2 regions of the Streptomyces sp. EDA2-14 genome follow, and region 1 is predicted to be linked to the other one. Evidence: riboswitches for the same ligand, from Rfam matches in the RefSeq annotation. Region 1 holds a riboswitch; the other holds the start of a gene.
The links. A riboswitch is a leader RNA that binds a small molecule or an ion and turns the genes downstream of it on or off. The one in region 1 is predicted to bind S-adenosylmethionine.
Positions count from the first base shown of each region.

Region 1 (7,099 bases):
GATCTCCTTGGCGATGGACACACCATCGTTGGTGATCGTGGGGGCGCCCCACTTCTTCTCGAGGACGACGTTGCGACCCTTGGGGCCCAGGGTCACCTTGACGGCGTCGGCGAGCTGGTTCATGCCGCGCTCGAGGCCGCGCCGTGCCTCCTCGTCGAACGCGATGATCTTGGCCATGTGAAGTGGTCCTCCCGGACGGGGTGGCTAACGCAAACGGACCGTGCAGGTGCCCGCGACGGACGGCCTGCACACCTTGTGGTTCCTTGCACCACCCGGTCTGCGGGCCTCACCGACCCGATCCAAGTTCTGTCACTCTCACTCGGAGAGTGCTAAGCCCAATGATTAGCACTCGACCCCCACGAGTGCAAGGCCGTCCTCCAAAGGTGCAGGTAGCACGAAGGGCCCGCCCCCGGTCGACCGGGAGACGAGCCCTCCATGACGTGCGACGTGCAAGCTTGCAGTCTGACGCGCGCGTTCAGCCGGCGGCCACGCGGACCATGTCGGCCTGCGGCCCCTTCTGGCCCTGCGAGATCTCGAACTCGACCCGCTGACCCTCTTCGAGGGTGCGGTAGCCGTCCATCTGAATCGCGCTGTAGTGGACGAAAACATCCGCACCACCGTCGACCGCGATGAAGCCGTACCCCTTCTCCGCGTTGAACCACTTGACGGTGCCCTGAGCCATGCCTAACTCCCCTATTACTGGCCCTTGCGCAGGACCGCACTTCGCGGACCCGGGTCAGACCTCACGCCCCATGGGATATGGGGGTGTGCGCCGGAACGCGTCGACCGCGGCTGAATGTATCTGCCCAACTGCCGTCTGCAACAGGTCAATCGGACGAGAATTCTGGGCACGCCAGATCGGGGAAACCGGGTCAACTCACCGGATGTGCGGGCAACTCGGGCCGCGTAAATGCCGTAAAAGGCCCGAAAGGGCTGGACACTTTGGCTGCTTCTTGTCGGGCAGCGGGCGAGAACTCATATGCACCCGTCATGCACCGCGTATCGGAATCGCAGCAGCTTCCCCAACTGTACCGCGCTCAACCATGCAGAATTGCCCCCTCCGCTTCTCTCGCGGAGGGGGCAATTCGGATAACTCTGTGTAGACCTACGGAAGATCAGCCGTCGGCACTGTGCCGGACGGTCAGCCTCCGGCGACGGCCGGAATGATCGAGACGCCGGCGCCGTCCGGCGTCGCCGTCTGAAGGCCCTGCTCGAAGCGGACGTCGTCGTCGTTGACGTAGACGTTCACGAAGCGGCGCAGCTTGCCCTGGTCGTCGAGGACGCGGGCGGCGATGCCGGTGTGGTTCTTCTCCAGGTCGGCGATGACGTCGGCGAGGGTGGCGCCCTCGGCGGCGACCTCGGACTGGCCGCCCGTGTAGGTGCGCAGGATGGTGGGGATGCGAACGTTGACGCTCATGCGGTGACTCCCGGTGCTACAAGTTCGGTTGGCTCAGTGGTCGGCTGGGCTCAGTGGTCGGCGGCGAGACCGGCGTCGCGGAACGCGTCCAGGCTCGGCCGGATGGTGGCGGTGGCCTGCGAGGACTCGGCGACCGCGTCCAGCGTCTTGAGGCCGTCACCGGTGTTCAGGACGACGGTGGTGAGCGACGGGTCGATCTGGCCCGCCTCGATGAGCTTCTTGGTGACGCCCAGCGTCACACCGCCGGCCGTCTCCGCGAAGATGCCCTCCGTGCGCGCGAGCAGCTTGATCGCGTCGACGACCTGCTCGTCGTTCACGTCCTCCACGGCGCCGCCGGTGCGGCGGGCGATGTCGAGGACGTAGGGGCCGTCGGCGGGGTTGCCGATGGCGAGGGACTTGGCGATGGTCGTCGGCTTCTGCGGGCGGACCACGTCGTGGCCGCCCTTGTAGGCGACGGAGACCGGGGAGCAGCCCTCGGCCTGGGCGCCGAAGAGCTTGTAGGGCTTGTCCTCGACGAGGCCGAGCTTGATCAGCTCCTTGAGGCCCTTGTCGATCTTCGTGAACTGCGAGCCGGAGGCGATCGGGATGACCAGCTGGTCGGGGAGCTGCCAGCCGAGCTGTTCGCAGATCTCGTACGCGAGCGTCTTGGAGCCCTCGCCGTAGTACGGGCGCAGGTTCACGTTCACGAAGCCCCAGCCCTCGCCCAGCGGGTCGCCGATGAGCTCGGAGCAGAAACGGTTCACGTCGTCGTAGTTGCCCTCGATGGCGACGAGGTCACCGCCGTAGACACCGGCCATGACGACCTTGCCCTGCTCCAGGTCGTGCGGGATGAACACGCAGGAGCGGAAGCCGGCGCGGGCGGCCGCGGCGCCGACGGCGCCGGCCAGGTTGCCGGTGGAGGAGCAGGAGAGCGTGGTGAAGCCGAAGGCGCGGGCGGCCTCGATGGCCTGCGCGACGACGCGGTCCTTGAAGGAGTGCGTGGGGTTGCCGGAGTCGTCCTTGACGAACAACTTGCCCTCGGCGACGCCCAGTTCACGGCCGAGGTTGTCGGCCTTGACGAGCTTGGTCCAGCCGGGGTTCAGGTTCGGCTTCTCGGCGACGTCGGCCGGGACGGGCAGCAGCGGGGCGTAGCGCCAGATGTTGGCGGGACCGGCCTCGATCTGCTTGCGCAGCGCCTCGGGGTCACCGGTGGGCAGGTCGTACGCGACTTCGAGCGGCCCGAAACACTCGGCACAGGCGAAGACGGGGCCGAGCGGGACGACGGCGCCGCACTCGCGGCAGGAGAGGCCGGAAGCCGGCCCCAGATCAACAGCGTCGACGGCGGCGGCGGTTTCGGTGGCGACAGTCTGTACAGCCATGAGAGGCGAGGCCCTTTCTCCTCATCTTTCTCGTGACGCATCTCGCCACGAGACGGATTTGGCACCTTCCCTAGCCGGGAGCCTCGCGGGCGCACTGCGGTGTGCGGACGAGACCGGCTGGAGGGTTGCCGGGGCTTCAACGGGCCGTTTCCCTCTGCCCCTCTGGATGAGCGGTATTCGATTGTGTGGATTCAGTTGTCTACGGCAGGCGACCCCCGACATGCGATGGTCACCGGCGTTGTTCAAGACTGTAACCGAAGGCCCGGACCCTTGAGATAGTCGTCCGAACCGCGAGATGGATCACATGTGGATCCTGAGGGAAGGAACCCAGACCGTGCTGGAAGAGGTCGAGCGCTGGCTTGAGCGGCGCTCCTGGTCCGTGGACGATCATCCGCTGCACCGGTTGGTCGCCGCCAAGCACGCCTCGGGTCAGACGGTGAGTGTCGTACTGCCCGCGCTGAACGAGGAGGCGACGGTCGGTGCGATCGTCGCCGAGATCCGGCGCACGCTGATGACGGAGGCGGTGCCGCTCGTCGACGAGCTCGTGGTGATCGACTCCGGCTCCACCGACCGCACCTCCGAGGTCGCGGCGGCGGCCGGGGCGCGCGTCGAGCACCGGGACACGATCCTGCCGCGGGTCCCGGTCGGGCCCGGCAAGGGTGAGGTGCTGTGGCGCTCCCTTTTCGTCACTTCCGGTGACATCGTGTGCTTCGTCGACGCCGATCTGAAGGAGTTCTCGGCGGACTTCGTCTCCGGGATCGTCGGTCCGCTGCTGACCGAGCCCGGCGTGCACTTCGTGAAGGCGATGTACGACCGTCCGCTGGACGGGGCCGCGGGTCAGGGCGGCCGGGTGACCGAGCTGATGGCCCGCCCGATCCTGAATCTGCACTGGCCGCAACTGGCCGGGTTCGTGCAGCCGCTGGGCGGCGAGTACGCGGCCCGCCGCTCGCTCCTTGAGCGCCTCCCGTTCCCCGTCGGGTACGGGGTCGAGCTGGGCCTGCTCGTGGACGCGCTGCACACCGTGGGCCTGGACGGGCTCGCCCAGGTCGACGTGGGGGTGCGCAAGCACCGGCACCAGGACGGGCAGGCGCTGGGCCGGATGGCGGCGGCGATCTACCGCACCGCGCAGCTGCGGCTCGCGCGCGGACATCTGGTGCGGCCGGTGCTCACGCAGTTCGAGCGGGGTGCGGACGGCTTCGAGCCGCGCACGCACGCGGTCGACACGGAGGAACGCCCTCCGATGATCGAAATCAGTGAGTACACGGAGCGTCGCGTCGCATAAGCGCGGCATAATCATATGTTTTGTCTAGCTTGCCCTTTATGCGGATTAGACAAGTAAAGGGCAGGGCGGCCGTCGCCGTCGCCGCCGTCCTCACGGCCTCCCTGGCCGGCCTCGCCCCGAGCTCCGCGTCCGCCGACGTGGTCTCCCCCTTCGCCAAGCGCTACGACGAATCGATCTACGGCGACTTCAAGACCATCGGCAACACGGTCATGGGCTGCCCGACGGGCGACGCCGACATGGCCGCGCGCTGCGCGGTCGCCGCGAACGGCGAGGGCCGGGACAACAACAACACGTTCGTCATGGAACGGATCAACAAGGCCGGGACGACGGACGGCTACGGCTCCAGCACCGGCCGGGTCGCCATCCCGCCCGGCGCCAGGGTCGCCTACGCCCGCCTCTTCTACGGCGGCAACGACGGCACGTACAAGGGCCCGAGCGGCGCCCAGCTCAAGCGCTGCGACATCTCCGGCGCCGACGTCGACCCCTCGCCCGGTGAGCCGCAGGACGCGGCGCCCGTGGTCGGCATCGGCGGCGCGACGCCGACGAAGGTCTCCCCGACCAACGTGGTGCGGGACCCCGCCTCGACCAGCGGACCGCACTACTACACGGGCGAAGCGGACGTCACGGACCGCTTCAGCGCCATCATCGGGACCGGAAACGACATCCCGGTCTCCGTCGGCGACGTCTGGGCGCCCACCGGCAAGGGCTGTGTGGGCGGCTGGTCGATGACCGTCGTCTACAAGTACGACGGCCCGAACGACGACTACGCGCCGGACCGCCGCAACGTCTACATCTACGGCGGCCACGTCCTGCAGCGCTCCACCTCCCCGGCCACCCGCGTCACGGTCGACGGCTTCTACCGCACCTCGGGCACCCCGCGGGCCAGCGTCACCGCGTACGAGGGCGACTGGAACACGGCGGGCGACCGGTTCGCCGTGGGCGGCAAGAACATCCGGGAGACGCACACCGGCAACACCAACAACTTCTTCATCTCCGAGGACGACGGCGCCCTCGACCCGAAGATGCGCAACAACCTGAGCATCGACGCGAAGGAGTTCGACGTCACGAGCAGCGGCACCACGCGGGCCGCGGGTGACGAACCGATCCCGGTCGGCTCGACCTCCACCACCCTGGACTTCTCCACCAAGGGCGACACCTACGTCCCCTCGGCGCTCGCCCTGTCCGTCCCGGTGCCAGACCTGGAGATCACCAAGACGGCGAGCCCGGCGAAGGTCGAGCCCGGCGACACCGTCACGTACACGGTGAAGGCGAAGAACGTCAGCCGGCTGCCGTACCCGAACGCCAAGTTCACCGACGACCTCACCGAGAACCTCGACGACGCGACGTACAACAACGACGCGAAGGCGAGCACCGGGGACGTCTCCTACACCGAGCCGAAGATCAACTACACCGGTGACATCCCGGCCGGCGAGACCGCGACCGTCACGTACTCGGTGAAGGTCAACGACCCGGTGAGCGGGGACGGCAGGCTCACGAACAGCGTCACCGCCGACACTCCGCGCACCAACTGCGAGGAGGGCTCCACCGACGTGCGGTGCGGCATCTCGCCCGTCATCGGGCGGGGGGCGCCGTCGCCGTCGCCGACCGGCCCCACGCAGACCCCGACCGACCCGACGCCCGCACCGTCGGACCAGCCGGGCGGGAACACCCCGAAGCCCGAGCCCACCGCGTCCACGGGCGGCGGGAGCCAGCAGGCCCGGCCCGCCCCGCCGAACCCGCCGAGCGGTGGCGAGATGGCCGAGACCGGCTCCCGCTCGGACCTGCCGCTGTACGGCGGGCTCGCGGTCGCGCTGTGCGGGCTCGGCGCGCTGCTCGTCGCCGCGGTCCGCGGCCGCAGGCAGTGACCTGAGCGCGGACTCGTATACGGCCGGGCTCCGACAGGGGCCCGGCCGTACGTTTGAACGTTTCCGGGCCGGGCTAGCGTGCCCGTATGAGTTCCACGACGCATGGTGCTGCTGAGGTTCTCGTCGCGTCCAACCGCGGCCCGGTCACGTACGCCGTCGACGACGCCGGAGGGATCGAGGCGCGGCGCGGCGGAGGCGGTCTGGTGTCGGCGCTGAGCGTCGTCGAGGACAAGTTGTGGGTGTGCTCGGCGATGGGCGAGGGCGACCGGGAGGCGGTGCGCCGCGGCGTCACCGAACCGGGCGTGCGGATGCTCGACATCGACGCCGACGTGCACACGGACGCGTACAACGGGATCGCGAACTCGGTGCTGTGGTTTGTGCACCACATGCTGTACCAGACGCCTCTGGAGCCGTCGTTCGGCCCGGAGTTCCGCCGGCGGTGGGCGGCCTACGAGGCGTACAACCGGGCCTTCGCCGAGGCTCTCGCCGAGGAGGCGGCGGCGGGCGCGACGGTGGTCGTGCAGGACTACCACCTGACGCTGGTGCCGGGGATGCTCCGCGAGCTGCGCGGGGACCTGCGGATCGGGCACTTCTCGCACACGCCCTGGGCGCCCGTCGACTACTTCCGGATACTGCCCGACGACATCGCCGAGCAGGTGCTCAAGGGCATGCTCGGCGCCGACCGCTGTGCGTTCCTGACCCGGCGCTGGGCGGACGCCTTCACCGATTGCTGTACGCATCTCGTGGGCGGCACGTCCGGGACGCGGATCGGGGTGCACGGGCTCGGCGCCGACGCGGACTTCCTGCGCGAGCGGGCGCACCGGGACGATGTGGAGGAGCGGCTCTCGGCGCTGCGCGCGCAGGTGGGCGAGGACCGCAAGGTGATCGTGCGGGTGGACCGGACGGAGTTGTCGAAGAACATCGTGCGCGGGCTGCGGTCGTACGAGCTGCTGCTTGAGACCCGGCCCGAGTGGCGGGAGCGGGTCGTGCACGTCGCGTTCGCCTACCCGTCGCGCCAGGACCTGGCCGTGTACCGGGACTACACCGACGAGGTGGCGCGGGTCGCCGAGTCCATCAACACGCGCTTCGGTACGGAGGGTTGGACTCCGGTCGTGCTGCACGTGAAGGACGACTTCGCGCGCTCGCTGGCCGCGTACCGGCTCGCCGACGTGGCGCT
Region 1 is NZ_JBUEGE010000002.1:125,304-132,402, reverse strand. It holds gene groL (chaperonin GroEL) at 1-177, opposite strand, end outside; gene ACY34M_RS06885 (cold-shock protein) at 476-682, opposite strand; gene ACY34M_RS06880 (MoaD/ThiS family protein) at 1,142-1,417, opposite strand; gene thrC (threonine synthase) at 1,468-2,775, opposite strand; SAM riboswitch class I at 2,794-2,948, opposite strand; gene ACY34M_RS06870 (glucosyl-3-phosphoglycerate synthase) at 3,110-4,057, shown strand; gene ACY34M_RS06865 (DUF7927 domain-containing protein) at 4,096-5,922, shown strand; gene ACY34M_RS06860 (alpha,alpha-trehalose-phosphate synthase (UDP-forming)) at 6,009-7,099, shown strand, end outside.

Region 2 (7,099 bases), on a different contig from region 1:
GGGCATCATGCTCGGCCTGATGGTGGCGCACCTGATCCTGGTCTTCTACCACAAGCACACGCAGTTCGCGGGCGCCGGAAAGACCAACAAGAACGTCGTCGGCATGCCGCTGCTCCCGGTCTACATGGCCAAGGCGGGTGGCTTCTTCTTCCTGGTCTTCGGTGTCATCGCGGTGGTCGCCGCGATCGCCTCGATCAACCCGATCTGGGCCATCGGCCCGTACCGTCCGGACCAGGTGTCCACCGGCGCCCAGCCCGACTGGTACATGGGCTTCTCCGAAGGCCTGATCCGTGTGATGCCGGGCTGGGAGATCAACCTCTGGGGTCACACGCTCGTCCTGGGTGTGTTCATCCCGCTGGTGATCTTCCCGCTGGTCCTCGCGGCCATCGCCGTCTACCCGTTCATCGAGTCCTGGGTCACCGGCGACAAGCGCGAGCACCACATCCTGGACCGCCCGCGCAACGCTCCGACCCGTACGGCCTTCGGTGTCGCGTGGATCACCTGGTACATGGTGCTGCTCGTCGGTGGTGGCAACGACCTCTGGGCCACGCACTTCCACCTGTCGATCAACGCGATCACCTGGTTCGTCCGGATCTCCTTCTTCGTCGGACCGGTCATCGCCTTCATCGTCACCAAGCGGATCTGCCTCGGCCTCCAGCGCCGCGACAAGGACAAGGTGCTGCACGGACGCGAGTCCGGCATCATCAAGCGCCTGCCGCACGGTGAGTTCATCGAGGTGCACGAGCCCCTCGACCAGGAGGCGCTGCACACGCTCACGGCGCACGAGCAGTACAAGCCGGCCGAGATCGGCCCGACGGTCGACGAGAACGGTGTCGAGCGCAAGGCCACCCGGCGGCAGAAGCTGCGGGCCAAGCTCTCGCGCGGTTACTACGGGGAGAACAACCAGATCCCCAAGCCGACCGCCGAGGAGTACAAGGAGATCACCAGCGGCCACGGCCATCACTGATCTCTGAATCCGTCGCTGTAAGCCACAGCGGGAGCCCTCGTCCAGTGCCTGGACGGGGGCTCTTTGCGGTCCCGATACCTGGATAGGGTGGGGGCGCAGCAGCTTTCGACCCACAGATGCACACAGGAGCGGCCATGAGCGCTTTGAACCCCGCTGGAGGCGACACCGCGGCGGGCCGTTCCTGGCCCGCCGTCCTGAACGGCCTGCTGGAGGGCCGCGACCAGAGCGCCGACGACACGGCGTGGGCGATGGACCGGATCATGCGGGGCGAGGCGACCGACGCGCAGATCGCCGGGTTCGCGGTGGCGCTGCGCGCCAAGGGCGAGACCGTGCAGGAGATCTCCGGTCTCGTACGCGGCATGTACGAGCACGCGAACGTGATCGACGTGCCCGGCGAGACCGTCGACATCGTCGGCACCGGCGGGGACGGCGCCAAGACCGTCAACATCTCCACGATGTCCGCGATCGTCGTCGCGGGCACCGGCGCCAAGGTCGTCAAGCACGGCAACCGCGCCGCCTCCTCGGCCTCCGGCTCCTCCGACGTCCTGGAGAAGCTGGGCGTCAATCTCGACCTGTCGCCCAAGCGGGTGCCCGAGGTCGCCGAGGAAGCCGGCATCACGTTCTGCTTCGCCATAAAGTTCCACCCCGCGCTGCGGTACGCGGGCGCGGCGCGCGGCCAGCTCGGCATCCGGACCGTCTTCAACCTGCTCGGTCCGCTGACCAACCCGGCCAAGGTGAAGGCGCAGGCCGTCGGTGTCGCCGACGCCCGGATGGCGCCCATCGTGGCCGGGGTCTTCGCCGAGCGCGGCAACTCCTCGCTGGTGTTCCGCGGCGACGACGGGCTCGACGAGCTGACCACCACCGGCTCGTCCCGCGTCTGGGTCGTCCGGGACGGCGCCGTGCGCGAGGAGACCTTCGACCCGCGCGACGTCGGCATCGACATCGTGCCCATCGAGGCGCTGCGCGGCGGCGACCCCTCGTACAACGCGGAGGTCGCCCGGCGGCTCCTCGACGGCGAGCGGGGGCCCGTGCGCGACGCGGTGCTGCTGAACTCGGCGGCGGCCCTGGTGGCCGTGCGGCCGGGCGAGGGCACGCTCGTCGAGCAGATCCGGGCCGGCATGGACCGGGCCGCCGAGTCCATCGACTCCGGCGCGGCGAAGGCGGCGCTGGAGCGCTGGGTGGCGGCCAGCAACCGGTAGCCACGTTCTTGGTGTGACGCAGGGCGCAGTACGACTTGTCTCAAGAGTTGGACTGCGCCCTTGCCGTATCCGAGACGTGTGGCAGGATGCTTTCCAAGGTCATGAGTGACAGCGATCGAGGCCCCAGCCCGCTGTCCGGCAACCCTCCGTCCGTGGCGGGGTGCCCTGGGTGAAGACCAGGCCGTACGCAGCAAGGCGTGTGGCAAGCGCGGACCCCTCGCAACCCTGGGGTCCTGGTCCTCAAGGGAGCAGTCTCGTGAGCAAGCGAATGCGATAGGGCGTTTCGGCCCCGCCTCCGCGTACCCGTTTCACCTTTCTTTCCGTGCCGTAGAGCGCGCTGCTGCCGTGGCGCTCCGGCATGGTCAATTCGCTGACCTCGCCAGGGAGTTCACCCATGTCTGTTTCCGTCGACGCCGCCGCCTGCACCGAGACCGTCGCCCCGCTCCAGGTCCTCGGCCGGGACGTCACCGTGCCGCTCGTCACCGGTGGCGAGGTCACCTACGCCGCCCTCGACTACGCCGCCAGCGCGCCCGCCCTGCAGCGGGTGTGGGACGACGTCGCCGCCTACGCGCCGTACTACGGCAGCGTGCACCGCGGCGCCGGGTACCTGTCGCAGCTGTCCACCGACCTGTTCGAGAACTCCCGGGTCGCCGTCGCGGAGTTCCTCGGCTGCCGCGAGGACGACCAGGTCGTCTTCACCCGGTCCACCACCGACTCGCTGAACCTGCTCGCCGCCGCGCTGCCCGCCGACTGCGAGGTGTTCGTCTACGAGACCGAGCACCACGCCTCGCTGCTGCCGTGGCGCGACGCCCGTGTCACGTACCTCAACGCCCCTCGTACGCCCGACGAGGCCGTCGCCACCCTGGAGCGGGCTCTCGCCGACCGCGAGCCCTACGGGCCCGCCCTCGTCTGCGTCACCGGTGCCTCGAACGTCACCGGTGAGCTCTGGCCGGTGCGCGAGCTCGCGGCGGCCGCTCACGCGCACGGTGCCCGCATCGTGCTCGACGCCGCGCAGCTCGCGCCCCACCACCCGGTCTCCGTGGCGGACCTCGACGTCGACTGGGTCGCCTTCTCCGGGCACAAGCTGTACGCCCCGTTCGGCTCCGGTGTGCTCGCCGGGCGCTCCGACTGGCTGACGGCGGCCGAGCCGTACCTCGCGGGCGGCGGCGCTTCGAAGAAGGTCGCGCGGCGCACCGACGGCGGCGTGGACGTGGAGTGGCAGACCACCGCGGCCCGCCACGAGGCCGGTTCCCCGAACGTCATCGGCGTGTACTCGATCGCCTCCGCCTGCAAGGCGCTGACCGAGGCCGGGTTCGACAACCTCGTCGCCCGCGAGCAGCACCTCATCCGGAAGGTCCAGGAGGGGCTCGCGGCGGTGCCCGAGGTGAAGGTGCTGTCCCTGTTCGGTGACGAGGCGCCGCGCGTGGGCGTGCTGTCCTTCGTCGTCGAGGGGTGGAACTCCTCGCACTTCGCCGCCGCGCTCTCCGCCGAGTACGGGATCGGGGTCCGCGACGGTCTGTTCTGCGCCCACCCGCTGGTGCGCACGCTGCTCGGCTCCGACCCGCAGCAGCAGGGGGAGTGCGGGGCCCCGGATGCCGCGCCGGGCGAGAAGTCGCTCAACGCCATCCGCGTGAGCTTCGGCGCCGGGACGCCCGACGAGCACGTGGACCGCTTCGTGTCCGCCGTGACGGAGCTGGTGCGGGACGGCGCGCGCTGGAACTACCGCACGGAGGACGGCCGCTGCGTGCCGGACACGGCGAGCGCCTGAGGGGGAGCGGAGCGGGTCCTAGGCGTCGAGGCCGATCGAGAAGGCGGCCTCGAGGTCGTGCTGCGAGTACGTGCGGAACGCGACGTGCGTGTCCGTGCCCTCGACGCCCTGGATCTTGCTGATCTTTCCGGGGATGACGTCCGCCAGATCGTCGTGGCGGGCGACCCGGACCATGGCGATCAGGTCGTACGTACCGGTGACGGAGAAGACCTCGCTCACGTTGTCCAGGGCCGCGATCGACTCGGCGATCTCGGGGATCCGGTCCACGCTGGTCTTGATGAGCACGATCGCGGTGATCACGGCTGGCTGTCTCCCTCGGTGGCCGTGGCTGGGTTCGCCTCAACCTTAGCCCGCCCTCTGTATCTGCCCCACGCCCACAGGAACCCGACCGAGAACCCCACCAGGTGCGCCAGATACGCCACCCCCGGCCCCTGGCTGTCCTGGCCCGCCGCCACCCACTGCAGCGCCACCCAGAACGGCAGCACCACCCATGCCGGGAAGCGCAGCGGCAGAAAGAAGAGGAACGGGAAGACGCTCGTCACGCGGGCCTCGGGGAAGAGATAGAGGAACGCGCCGAGCACCGCCGAGATCGCCCCCGACGCGCCGACCAGGCTCTGATCGGAATCGGCGTGCGGGATCGCGTACCCGAGGAGCGCCACATAGCCGGTGACCACATAGAACAGGGCGTACGTGACGCGGCCCATGTGCTCCTCGACCATCGCCCCGAAGACGTAGAGGAAGAGCATGTTGCCGAGCAGGTGCAGCCAGCTTCCGTGCACGAACAAGGCCGTGAGCGGGGTGAGCAGGGCCCGCGCCGAGCCGCCGAGCAGTTCGTCGGGGACCACGCCCCAGCGTTCGAAGTACGCGCTCTGCGCGGCGAGCAGCCGGTCCCCGGTGCCGTAGCCGGGGTTCAGCCCCGAGGCCGGGGACAGTACGAAGACCACGCAGCAGACCGCGATGATGCCGTACGTGACCGGAGCCGGGTGTCCTCTGAGGAATGCGGTCAGCCTGTCGATCGCGGAGCGCCCATTGCCGATCATGGACAGAGCATGACGCAAGGCGGGGAGCGGGCGGCGCGCGGCAGGCCGTAGGGTTACGGGCAATAAAGCAAGCACCACGCAACCCGCATGCATCCGGAAGAAGGCACCACCCGATGACGGTTCCCCTGCCGACCGCCACCACCCGCTGGCGCTGCACCCTGTGCGGCAACCTGACGCGCTTCGACGTCACGCGGTCCTCGAAGGTCGTCGAGTACGTCCACCTGGACCTGGCCGGCGAGCCGAAGGTGGAGGAGCGCGACGTGGTCAGTGAGACCATCGAGTCGGTGCGCTGCCGCTGGTGCAACGCGGTGGACCAGGTGGAACTAGTGGACAGGCCCGGCGCCGACTCCTGAGGAGCGGCCCCACATCGACTTTGGGGTGACGGATGGTGGAGAGCACAGGTGGGGAGGCCGGGCACCCAGAGCAGGCCGCCGCCGCCGAAGTGCTCGACCGCCCGCTGCCCGAAGGCGTACGACGACGGGTCGTGCAGATCGCGTCGGACGGCTTCGGCGGACTGACGGTGGGTGAACTGCCGCCACAGTTGCGGCAGTATGCCCGGTTCACCCCGACCCGGCGGATGAAGTTCGCCGGCAACGCCATGGCGGCGGCCCTGGAGAGCGACCCGGTGTTCCGGCAGCGGATCGGGGAGCGCCTGCGGGACGCGCAGCCCGAACTGACCGGCGCCTTGGAGGCCGGTACGCCGCCGCCCGCCGCCGACCCGCTCGACGTGGCGGCGGCCGCCTACGTGCTGCGCCCCGTCGGCTGGGTGAAGCTCGTCGCCGCGGCGGGCGAGGACGCCCAGCGGGCCGACGCCGAGCGGGCCGACGAGGAGACCCGCGCCGAACTCGACCGGCTGCGCGACGAACTGGCCGAGGCCCGCGCCCACACCAAGAACGAGACGGAGCGACTCCGCACGGAACTCGACGCGGCCAAGCGCGAGGTCGGCTCCGTGGAGCGCAAGCTGCGGGCCGCGCTCAGCGACGTGAAGCGCGGCGAGGCCGCCGTGCGCAAGGCGAAGGCCGAGACCGACGCGGTGCGCGCCGAGAGCCAGGCCCAGGTGTCCGCGGCGGAGAGCGAGACCCGCCGGCTCAAATCGCGGCTCGGCGAGGCGGAGGCGGCCCTGGAGTCCTCCCGCCGGGCGGCCCGCGAGGGGCGCAGCATCGAGGACATGCGGGTGCGGCTGCTGCTCGACACGGTCCTGGACGCGGCCCAGGGGCTGCGCAGGGAGCTGGCGCTGCCGCCCGTGTCCTCCCGGCCCGCCGACTCCGTGGACGCCGTGGAGCCGGGCCGGATGTCGCCGAAGGACATCGCGGCGCGCGCCCTGCACGAGCACGACCCGGCGATCCTCGACCAGTTGCTCGCGCTGCCCCAGGCGCACCTCGTGGTCGACGGCTACAACGTCACGAAGACCGGCTATCCGACGATGCCCCTGGAGAAGCAGCGGCTGCGCCTGCTCGGCTCGCTCTCGCAGCTCGCGGCGCAGACCGGGGCCGAGGTGACCTGCGTCTTCGACGGGGCCGAACTGGCCGCTCCGGTGCTGCTCGCGCCGCCGCGCGGGGTGCGGGTGCTGTTCTCCAAGCCGGGGGTCACGGCGGACGAGCTGATCCGCCAGCTGGTGCGCGCGGAGCCCTCGGGGCGGCCCGTCATCGTCGTGTCGACCGACCGGGAGGTCGCGGACGGCGTCGCGAAGGCGGGGGCGCGGCCGGTCGCCTCCGTCGTGCTCCTGAAGCGGTTGTCGCACGGCTGACGGGGTTTGAGTTAGCTATGTCACACCCGCAACATCCGTGTCGAATGCCCGAATTGGCGAAACCTTCACGCAACGTAGCGTCAAGCGGACATCACTGCATGTGAGTTGAGTGCAAAGAATGCAGCGTGTGACGGAGTTTTTTCTCTGAGGGATTTGAACTGATCACGAAGAGGTCACTAGGGTCTGGCTCGAACCTCCGCTCGGGTGATCACCTAAAAGGGGTGACGGTGGAGGGGCACCGCCCGCCGGCGCAATCGGCAGGCGGCTGGAGGAAGAAGGAGATCGCCTTCGTGGCGTCCCATCGTCGACCCAAGCAGCCGAGCCGCACCCGCGTGACCGTGCTCACCGCGACCGCCGCCGCTGCCGTGGCCCTCACCT
Region 2 is NZ_JBUEGE010000001.1:942,905-950,003, forward strand. It holds gene qcrB (cytochrome bc1 complex cytochrome b subunit) at 1-967, shown strand, start outside; gene trpD (anthranilate phosphoribosyltransferase) at 1,102-2,166, shown strand; SAM riboswitch class IV at 2,264-2,381, shown strand; gene ACY34M_RS04195 (aminotransferase class V-fold PLP-dependent enzyme) at 2,561-3,934, shown strand; gene ACY34M_RS04200 (Lrp/AsnC family transcriptional regulator) at 3,953-4,234, opposite strand; gene ACY34M_RS04205 (rhomboid family intramembrane serine protease) at 4,231-4,974, opposite strand; gene ACY34M_RS04210 (hypothetical protein) at 5,088-5,327, shown strand; gene ACY34M_RS04215 (NYN domain-containing protein) at 5,360-6,721, shown strand; gene ACY34M_RS04220 (C40 family peptidase) at 7,012-7,099, shown strand, end outside.
Region 2: another riboswitch for S-adenosylmethionine. It lies ahead of ACY34M_RS04195 (aminotransferase class V-fold PLP-dependent enzyme); the one in region 1 lies ahead of thrC (threonine synthase).